2 regions of the Mesobacillus sp. AQ2 genome follow, and region 1 is predicted to be linked to the other one. Evidence: riboswitches for the same ligand, from Rfam matches in the RefSeq annotation. Region 1 holds a riboswitch; the other holds the start of a gene.
The links. A riboswitch is a leader RNA that binds a small molecule or an ion and turns the genes downstream of it on or off. The one in region 1 is predicted to bind thiamine pyrophosphate.
Positions count from the first base shown of each region.

Region 2: it holds a riboswitch for thiamine pyrophosphate, as region 1 does, so the genes downstream of both, QNH36_RS05430 (3-oxoacyl-ACP reductase) here and thiC (phosphomethylpyrimidine synthase ThiC) in region 1, are expected to answer to the same signal.

Region 1 covers NZ_CP126080.1:688,621-693,576, forward strand. The annotation lists gene QNH36_RS03460 (sensor histidine kinase) at 1-286, shown strand, start outside; gene QNH36_RS03465 (YdhK family protein) at 534-1,115, opposite strand; gene QNH36_RS03470 (HAD family hydrolase) at 1,134-1,451, opposite strand; TPP riboswitch at 1,986-2,100, shown strand; gene thiC (phosphomethylpyrimidine synthase ThiC) at 2,271-4,016, shown strand; gene QNH36_RS03480 (hypothetical protein) at 4,275-4,406, shown strand.
Region 2 covers NZ_CP126080.1:1,094,255-1,099,210, reverse strand. The annotation lists gene thiW (energy coupling factor transporter S component ThiW) at 1-99, opposite strand, end outside; gene thiE (thiamine phosphate synthase) at 96-752, opposite strand; gene thiD (bifunctional hydroxymethylpyrimidine kinase/phosphomethylpyrimidine kinase) at 725-1,573, opposite strand; gene thiM (hydroxyethylthiazole kinase) at 1,573-2,382, opposite strand; gene QNH36_RS05430 (3-oxoacyl-ACP reductase) at 2,440-3,201, opposite strand; TPP riboswitch at 3,276-3,385, opposite strand; gene QNH36_RS05425 (hypothetical protein) at 3,443-3,598, opposite strand; gene QNH36_RS05420 (DUF3951 domain-containing protein) at 3,591-3,728, opposite strand; gene pepT (peptidase T) at 3,862-4,956, shown strand, end outside.

The DNA of each region.
Region 1 (4,956 bases):
CAAATATAATCAATCTGGCGGCAGTATCGACATATCGATTGAAGAAAAAGGGGAAATGATCGCAGTAATCTTTGAAGATACAGGAATAGGATTGAGCAAAACAGAAATAGAGAGGATCTTTGATCGCTTTTATCGGGCAGATACATCAAGAACAAGGACAACCGAGGGAACAGGACTTGGGCTTTCGATTGTCTGGACTGTTGTCAAGCTGCATGATGGCCATATTAAAGTAGATAGTAAAGATCATGAAGGAAGTACTTTTATTATCGAGTTGCCAAGTAACTAAGAAACCCAATACTGTGTCATTTATTGTGGTATTGGAAGGGAGAATCACATGCCTGCATTAAAGTTATTTTTGCTGCAGGAGGATTACAATAATTTATCGGAGCAGATGCGTTAATCTCATGCCTTTTTGCCTTTTTTAGGAATGCACCCGTGTTGTTGGACTTCCTGGATTCAGGCATATGTAAAAAAATCCCCTCTTAATGGAAAGTACCTGGCCATTAAGAGAGGGATTTTTTGTTATTGAAAATTTATTTCTGCGGCGATAGTTCACTTTCTATGACCCATTTATGGTTTTTTACTTCTTTACCTGTTTCAGTATTTTTGAAATCTACCATATAAACCGTTGTTTCTTCGGCTGAATCAATTACAGCAGTGGCTCCATTCATCCCCTTCATATGGTCTGCATTCAATTTGACTTCATCGCCAGGCTTGAATGGTTCTTTGCCTGCGTTCTCAATTTCTTCATGAATGACCCATTTATGGTCCTCTACGCGTTCACCACCATTTGTAGGAGTATAGGAAACCGAATAAACTGTTGTATTATAGGCTCCTGCAATGGTTGCAACTGCCCCGTCCATTCCCTTCATATGTTTTGCGTGCATGACAGCTTGGCTCCCAACCGGGTAGGTTGGATTTTCCGCAACTTCTAGTTCTTCGGGAACCTCACCTGAACTTGAATGATCCATTTCCATATGTTCATTGGATTCTTCCGTTTTTTTATCTGCGTTATTTTCAGGTGGAGCTGAAGTGTTGTTGTTTCCGTTACAAGCAGATAAAACGAGAGCCATAATCAGAGTGATTATAATGGACAAAAATTTATTGGATTTCATTAAAAATCATCCTTTCTTCTATTTGGATTTTTTAATCAATACAATTCCCTTTGCAATAGGATGGTTCGATTGGGTTTCAACTGAATATGCCAGGGTTAAAAGTTCTTCCTCACTTATTCCCTGGACAGGAAAAATATCTGTTACTCCGAAGTTTCCCTCGGTTAGTGTCCCCGTGTTATCAAAAACAATCCGAACTCCTTTATATGTCCCTTCGGATGCCACTCTATTAGGAATTAACAATCCCTTTTTCGCTGCTATGGCGGTTGACCGTGATGTTACTAAAGGACCCGCCAAACCAAGTGCATGGGGGCAAGCGATAATTAAAACAGTAACCATTCGTTCCAAAGCAAATTCGAAATCACCTGTGGCAGCCCAATAGGCAAGTGTAATGATACCCGCAAGAACTGCTGCGCAAAATAGCCATTTATGCCATTGTGGTTCCTCCTTTCAGAAGTATCAAAGTTAACCATTATTTTTCCGAAAACAATGTCCTAATCGCGTGATAAGCATTCGATATTTTTATACCCTACACCCCTATCGTAAAACTTATTTTTTATATGGCTTTCTAACAGAAGAGGTACTGTATGAACTTGAAATGAGGGATTTTTTAAAAATGATTAATAACATAAGTCAACCAGCCTTTACGAAGCTGTGTTAATCGTCTTCATGTTTTTAGAATAATGATAGAATTTCATGTAATTATTTGTACTCTCTAAGGAAGAGGGAGAATTTGGTCGGTATTTGTCTAAGGGCTTCTTTAGCTAAACTCCTTGAAAGTGTGTTCTATTGTCCATATAGGCAATAAGCACTCTATTGCTTAAAAAACTTTTCTTTATTTTTCGTATTGTGTATACTCGAAGGGAACTGAATAGCAATAACTAGGGGTGCCCAATAGCTTGGGCTGAGAAAGGGACGCGTTAAAGTTCCTTGACTCTTTGGACCTGATCTGGATCATACCAGCGTGGGGAAGTTGACAAGTGCACAGTCTTTTTGTGCAGAGACATTCGCGGTTAAAGCCGGTCCATCTTTATGTGGGCCGGCTTTTTTACATACTAGGGAACTTCCCAGGTGCCAGATCTCGTCCCTCAATTTTAAAAAAGGGAGAGATGATCAGTGAAAACAGCAAAATCATTAAACCAGGACAGCATTTCGATTATGGCAAGCTTCTCTGGGAGCAAAAAAGTCTATGTGGAGGGCTCGCAGCCTGATATTAGGGTTCCGATGCGAGAGATTGAATTAAGTCCGACCAGCGGATCTTTTGGAGAGGAAACCAATGAGCCGGTTCGCGTATATGATACGAGCGGTCCCTATACGGATCCTGCTTATACACCCGATCTTAGAAAGGGTCTTCCTCCACTGAGGAGCAGGTGGATTCAGAGACGAGGGGATGTTGAAGCGTATGAGGGCCGGAAAATAAAGCCCGAGGACAATGGATACTCAAGTGAGCATGACCCGCGGGCAAATGATAAGGTTTTTCCGGACCTATCGCGTAAGCCATTGAGGGCGAAGGAAGGGAAGAATGTTACCCAGCTGCATTATGCCAAAAAGGGAATCATTACGCCGGAGATGGAGTTCATAGCGATACGGGAGAATATGGACCCGGAATTTGTGAGATCTGAAGTGGCAAGGGGCAGGGCCATCATTCCTTCCAATATCAATCATCCTGAGACTGAACCCATGATTATCGGCAGGAACTTTCATGTCAAAATAAATGCGAACATTGGGAACTCGGCCGTCTCCTCGTCCATTGAGGAAGAAGTGGAAAAAATGACGTGGGCTACCCGATGGGGTGCAGATACAATCATGGATTTGTCTACAGGAAAAAACATTCATACGACACGCGAATGGATTATCCGGAATTCAGCTGTTCCGGTTGGCACTGTTCCGATTTACCAGGCGCTTGAAAAAGTGAATGGCATTGCTGAGGACCTTAGCTGGGAAGTGTTCAAAGATACCCTGATTGAACAAGCTGAGCAAGGGGTTGACTACTTTACCATCCATGCAGGCGTCTTGTTGCGGTATGTTCCGCTGACTGCCAGACGATTGACCGGAATTGTCTCAAGAGGCGGTTCGATCATGGCACAATGGTGCCTTCATCACCATAAAGAAAACTTCCTTTATACACACTTTGAAGAAATCTGCGAAATCATGAAGGCATATGATGTGGCCTTCTCTCTGGGAGATGGTTTGCGCCCGGGATCGATTGCTGATGCCAATGACGAGGCCCAATTTGCTGAGCTCAAAACACTTGGGGAGTTGACGAAGCTTGCGTGGAAGCATGATGTACAGGTAATGGTTGAGGGACCCGGGCATGTTCCGATGCATTTAATCAAGGAGAACATGGATAAGCAGCTGGAGATTTGCCAGGAAGCTCCATTTTATACACTAGGACCGCTAACCACTGACATCGCGCCGGGATATGACCACATTACATCTGCGATCGGAGCTGCGATGATCGGCTGGTACGGTACAGCTATGCTCTGTTACGTAACGCCAAAGGAACATTTGGGACTGCCGAACAAAGACGATGTGCGTGAGGGTGTGATCACCTACAAAATTGCCGCCCATGCCGCTGATCTGGCAAAGGGCCATCCTGGAGCGCAAAAAAGGGACGATGCCCTGTCGAAAGCCCGTTTTGAATTCCGTTGGAGAGATCAGTTCAATCTTTCATTGGATCCTGAACGCGCATTGGAATACCACGACGAAACATTGCCGGCTGAAGGTGCAAAAACTGCTCACTTCTGTTCTATGTGCGGACCTAAATTCTGCAGCATGAGAATCTCCCATGATATCCGGAACTATGCAAAAGAGCATAAGCTAGAGCCGGAGGACGCAATCAAGAGGGGACTTGTTGAAAAAGCAGAGGAATTTAAAAAAGCCGGAGGAAAGCTTTATCAATAAGAACTGATTAAAAAGGCGAGCCGCTTTCTATTTTTATCTAGTAATCTCTTAAGTCCGTCTTTTTGCGCCTATTTTCACACCTTTAAGTCGATGAATACATCGTTCAGGTAACTTTTTCCCAAACTCATGGAATGGTCATTTAGCATTTTTTACAGGTTTAATTGATTAGTAATTCCGTATGCGAAGGGGATAAATTGTCTATTAAGAGCCATTTCACTTTCTCTGTTGCGTTTCAATCATAAACTGGGGCCAGCGTGAATGTCACGATTAGTGTTGGGCCTCGGTAAGGAAAACTTCTTCAAAGCAGCAGATGACAGCTTGTATCAAGCGAAAAGGAACGGCAAGAATCAAACCATAATCGCGGAAATATCCAAAAAAGAACCTGTGTAGACGACTCGAAACGGAGTCAATTACACAGGTATTTTTGTACATCATGTTTCTTTAATGAGGGTCGGGGAATACATTACACTTAAGGGTGTGAGACTACAGAACCGTCCCTCTGTCTAAAAGAAAATGATCTTCTTTTCACGTCTGCCAGCTTCATTTTACTCTATATGGTTGAAGCTGTAGGTTAAGTCCTGCTGCCTTAGGGAGCAGGAGTATGATGACATAACTTGTCACACTACTCTATAGTGGCTGTGCCAGGAATTATGAAAATTGACGAATTAATGAACTGCATTGTAGGAAGTCAGGCTATCGGGTAGTATTAAGATGTTCTTTTACATCATATAAAGAAAGGTGGGTTGTGAAGGTTTGAGAATGTGAAAGCGCCTGGACTAACCCTGGGAGTGGGTTAGTTGACGAGGAAGAGGTTTATCGAACGTTCGGCGGATGCCTCTCGGTTGGTTCGCACAGCCGAAATTTCTTCTTTAAAACAAGGGGGCAACCCTTTGGACAAAGAGAAGGATATGCGAAACATTACAGGGGCAGAAAAGCCCTT
Region 2 (4,956 bases), 410 kb from region 1:
CGCCTTCACGATTCCAAGCGGGATAAACAGCATTTGGCTCGTCAATGTACCAATCGCCATCATCATAGCGGTGAGGGTAAGCTTTTGTGTGTATCTCATATTTTACCTCCTTGGATCTTATCTCTTAACCTTGCTGCAGCTTCCTTGACGTCTTCTGCCTGGCTGATCGCTGTAATCACAGATACACCATCAGCCCCGGCAGTCATGACAAGCTCTGCATTATCCGCATTGATCCCGCCGATTCCAACAATCGGTACGCCAAAGTCTTTTAATTCTTCAATCATGGCTGCTCCCTGGACAGCTCTTGTATCTGTCTTTGTCGCCGTTGGAAAAACCGGACCGACACCGAAATAATCAGCCCCAGCTTGCTTTGCTTTTTCCGCTTCTTCCAGGTTGTGTACAGAAACTCCAAGAATCCTATCGCCAATTTTTCTGCGGACCTGTGCGGCATCCTCATCTTCCTGGCCGATATGGACACCATCTGCATCAAGCTCCAACGCCAATTCAATATCATCATTCACAATGAACGGGATGTCGTTCTCCTTGCAAATCTTTCGCAGTCTTTTGCCAAGCTTCTGCTCTTCCAAATCACAAAGACTTCCTTCTCCTTTTTCACGGTATTGAAAAATCGTGATCCCTCCGCGAATCGCTGCTTCAAGCACAGTAACGGGATCCTGTAAACAATTCGTGCTGCCGGCGATAAAATATACCTTCAGCAAGCTTCTCATCTTTTCAGGACTGATTCTTGACATGAGGAGGCCCCGCTTTCTCTTTTCATATTGTAGGCCCAGTGATTAGTCGGCCCATGTCCATGTCCATTTCCGATCATCAGCGGGTTGGCAATGGCTGCCTGGATGAACTCCTTAGCCACCGAAACCGCTTGATGGACCGAAGAACCTTTTGCAAGCTGTGCTGTGATAGCTGCAGAAAAAGTACAGCCTGTTCCATGGGTGTTATTCGTTTCAATCCTTGAAGTGGAGAAGTAAGCAAATTCCTTTCCGTCAAAGAGGACATCAATAGATTCGTTTGTTTCCTCATCATGGCCGCCTTTTATCACTACATTTTTCGCTCCAAGGGCATGGATTCGTTTGGCCGCTTCCTTTTTTTCATCCGTACCGCGAATCGACATGCCTGTCAGCACTTCGGCTTCGGGGATATTCGGGGTGATGATGTGACAGAGCGGAAGCAAATGTTTTTTCAGGGCCGATACAGCCTCCTGCTGGAGCAATGAGGCTCCTCCCTTCGCAATCATGACAGGATCGACAACAACCTTATCCCAGCCGAACTGCTTTATTTTTTCCGAGACCGCTTGTATGATTTCCGCGTTAAAAAGCATTCCTGTTTTCAGGGCATCCGCTCCAATGTCCTCACCGACTGATTGGATCTGTTCGCCTACCGCCTCAGGGCTCATCGGAAAAACTCCCTGGACACCAAGCGTATTTTGCGCGGTAACAGCAGTCAGGGCAGATGTGCCAAATACCTTCAGTTCCTGGAATGTCTTCAGGTCAGCCTGGATTCCGGCTCCGCCGCCGCTGTCAGATCCTGCGATTGTCAGTGCTTTTTTCATATTCATTACCTCCATTTTTCGAAAGAACTTTTATTGTAGATTTCCTCAGCATCCAAATGGTAGAGCTGGTTCAGGAACTCCACTTGAAAACTCCCTGGTCCCTGCAAGGCACTTTTGTCAGCGGCAACTTCGGCTGCCACTCCGTAAATGCTCAATGCAGCAGTTGCTGCTTTCAAAAAATCCTTTTCCACTGCTGTGAATGCCCCGATTACTGAGGTCAGCAGACATCCAGCACCGGTTACCTTCGTAAGGATTGGGTGTCCATTTCTGACGACAAACGTAGATTTCCCATCTGTAATAACGTCTTCTTTCCCTGTCAGTGCCACAATTGTGTTCAATTTTTGGGCAGCGGATTCTGCCAGCTCGATCACATCCCCATCTGAATCCCCTGCGTCAACACCCCGTATGTTCCAGACTTCCCCTGCTACATTGGCAATTTCCGCGGCATTTCCTCTGATGACCGAAATCTCCAGTTCGTCCATCAGCCTTATTGCAGTTTCCGTGCGATAAGCAGTCGCCCCGGCACCAACCGGATCAAGAATGACTGGAACTCCATGCTCATTTGCCGCTTTACCGGCAATCGACATGGATTCGACGACTTGTGGCCTCAACGTACCAATATTCAGCACAAGGCTGCCCGCTATGCTTGCCATTTCGGCAACTTCCTCTTGTGCATAGGCCATCACTGGAGATGCACCAAGAGCCAGCAGCCCATTGGCCGTAAAATTCGTGACCACAACATTCGTGATGTTATGTACAAGTGGATTCTCTCTGCGGACCTTCTCCAGCAAACCAGCAATCTCTCGTTTTTCCATTCCAATTCCTCCTTCATCCATCCTCAGACCGCCATCTGCGACCTCAATTCCTTCTCCTTAATCCATCACCAGGCCGCCGTCTACGACCATATTTTGTCCGGTAACTGCACGCGCCCATGGTGAGGCGAAGAACAAAATTGAGTCTGCAACTTCTGCGGGATCGGTGACTTTTCTAAGAGGTGTGGACGATTCGATTAGCTGGAATACTTCCTCAGAAGTAGCTGAGCTTGCGTCGGTCATTTTTAGCAGTCCTCCCGAAACCATATTGACGGTAATGCCATACTTTCCAAGATCAATCGCCATATTCCTTGTGAATCCCAGCAGCGCAGCCTTGCTTGTTGTGTAGTCATGGTAGGCGACAACCGGATTCTGGAAGAGGTTCGTGCCAATATTGATGATTCTGCCAAACTTCTTTTCTTTCATATTTGGCAATCCCGCCTGGATGGTATTCAATGAACCGCGGACAGCTCCTTCAAGCTGCTGTTGGTAATCCTCCCAGCCTACTGCAAAAGCATCCTTATTCGCCACAGGATCAAACTTGAAATTGACCAGTGCATTATTGACGATGGTCGTAATCGGTGTCCCAAAATGTTCTTTTGCCAACCTGAACATGCTTTTGACCTGTGCAGGATCACGCACATCCGCCCTGAGAGCAAGGGCATTTTCGCCAATGGTCTCTGTCAGAGCCTTTGCCTTTTCTTCATTCTGAAAATAGTTGATGACAACTTTTGCACCTTCCCTTGCAAAAGCTTTGACCGTTTCTGCACCAAGGCCACGGCTTCCTCCAGTTATTAAAACTACTTGATCTTTTAACTCCATTTGTGTCAACCTCCTTAAAATATAAAAAGCCAGATCCATATATAATGGACCTGGCTTAAAAGCAAAGTAAGAAAATTTCTCTCACACTACTTTCCTACGCTGGTATTACCCAGATCAGGTCCGAAGGGTTAAAAGACTTAGCGTCTTCCTCTCAGCCCGCAGCAGGGCACCCCTAGTAGTAAATCGAATATTCAATTGTCTTTATCCTAGCCTTATCTCCTATATATGTAAAGTAAAAAGTTCATATTCTGCTATTTTTCAGTTCTTCTTTGATTTCTTCCAGTAGACTAAGCTGCTGGTCCTGCTTTTGGATGATACTTGCAGTTAATTTTTGCAGTGTAATCGTTATCGACCAGAGTGACAGCAGCAAAACAATGATGACGCCAAGATCAATCATCTTTCTTTTTCCCTTCGGTTAAATCGTCAAATGGAGTGTAATGATTGCTTGGCAAATTACCGGAGCGGATTATCTTGAAAATCAGATAAAACACGACAAACAGCACTATGAACGTGAAAAAATACCCCATACTGTCCAGCCTCCTTTACTTTCATTATACAATAAACATGATACAAAAAATGGAATTTTCATTCTTTTTAAAATGGTCTTCTTGATCATCTATGCTAATATGAAAATATACATATGAATGGGAGATGAAAGCAATGAAAAACGAGATAATCGAAAGATTCACCTCTTATGTCAAAATCGACACACAGTCCAATGAAAACAGCGAGAAAACTCCATCGACCGAAGGCCAGCTCACCCTTGCCAATATGCTTGTCGAGGAACTAAAATCGATTGGCATGGAGGAAGTCACGATTGATGAAAACGGTTATGTGATGGCAACACTTCCTGCAAATACCGATAAGGAAGTCCCAACGATCGGGTTCCTTGCCCACGTCGATACGGCAACTGATTTTACAGGCAAAAATGTCAACCCGCAGGTTGTCGAAGACTTCGATGGCAATCAGATCATCCTGAATAAGGAGCAGAATATCATCCTGTCGCCAGCGGATTTCCCTGAACTGCCTCAATATAAAGGCCATACATTGATTACGACCGATGGAACGACTCTTCTCGGTGCTGACAACAAAGCAGGGATTGCCGAAATCATGACGGCGATGGCTTATTTGATCAAGCACCCTGAAATCAGGCATGGTAAAATCCGTGTTGCTTTCACCCCGGATGAAGAGATTGGCAGAGGCCCTCATAAGTTTGATGTAAAAGCATTCAATGCAAAATTCGCCTACACCGTTGATGGCGGCCCGCTTGGCGAGCTGGAGTATGAAAGCTTTAACGCAGCCGGCGCCAAGGTGACTTTTAAAGGAAAGAACGTCCACCCCGGAACAGCAAAGGGCAAAATGGTGAACTCCGCCAAAATCGCGATGGAATTTAACAGCAAGCTTCCTGCCGAAGAAGCGCCTGAGCATACAGAAGGATATGAAGGCTTCTTCCACCTGAGCTCGATTAATGGGGATGTCGAGGAGACGACGCTGAGCTACATCATCCGTGATTTTGACCGTGACAGCTTCCAGGCACGCAAGGAATTGATGCAGAAAATCACCAATGAACTAAGGCTTACATACGGCGAAACCCGGGTTGAACTTGAAATGAACGACCAGTACTACAACATGAAGGATAAAATCGAGCCAGTAAAAGAAATTGTCGACATCGCCTATGAAGCAATGGAAAACCTCGGCATCAAGCCAATCGTCAAACCAATCCGCGGCGGCACTGACGGCTCTCAGCTAAGCTAT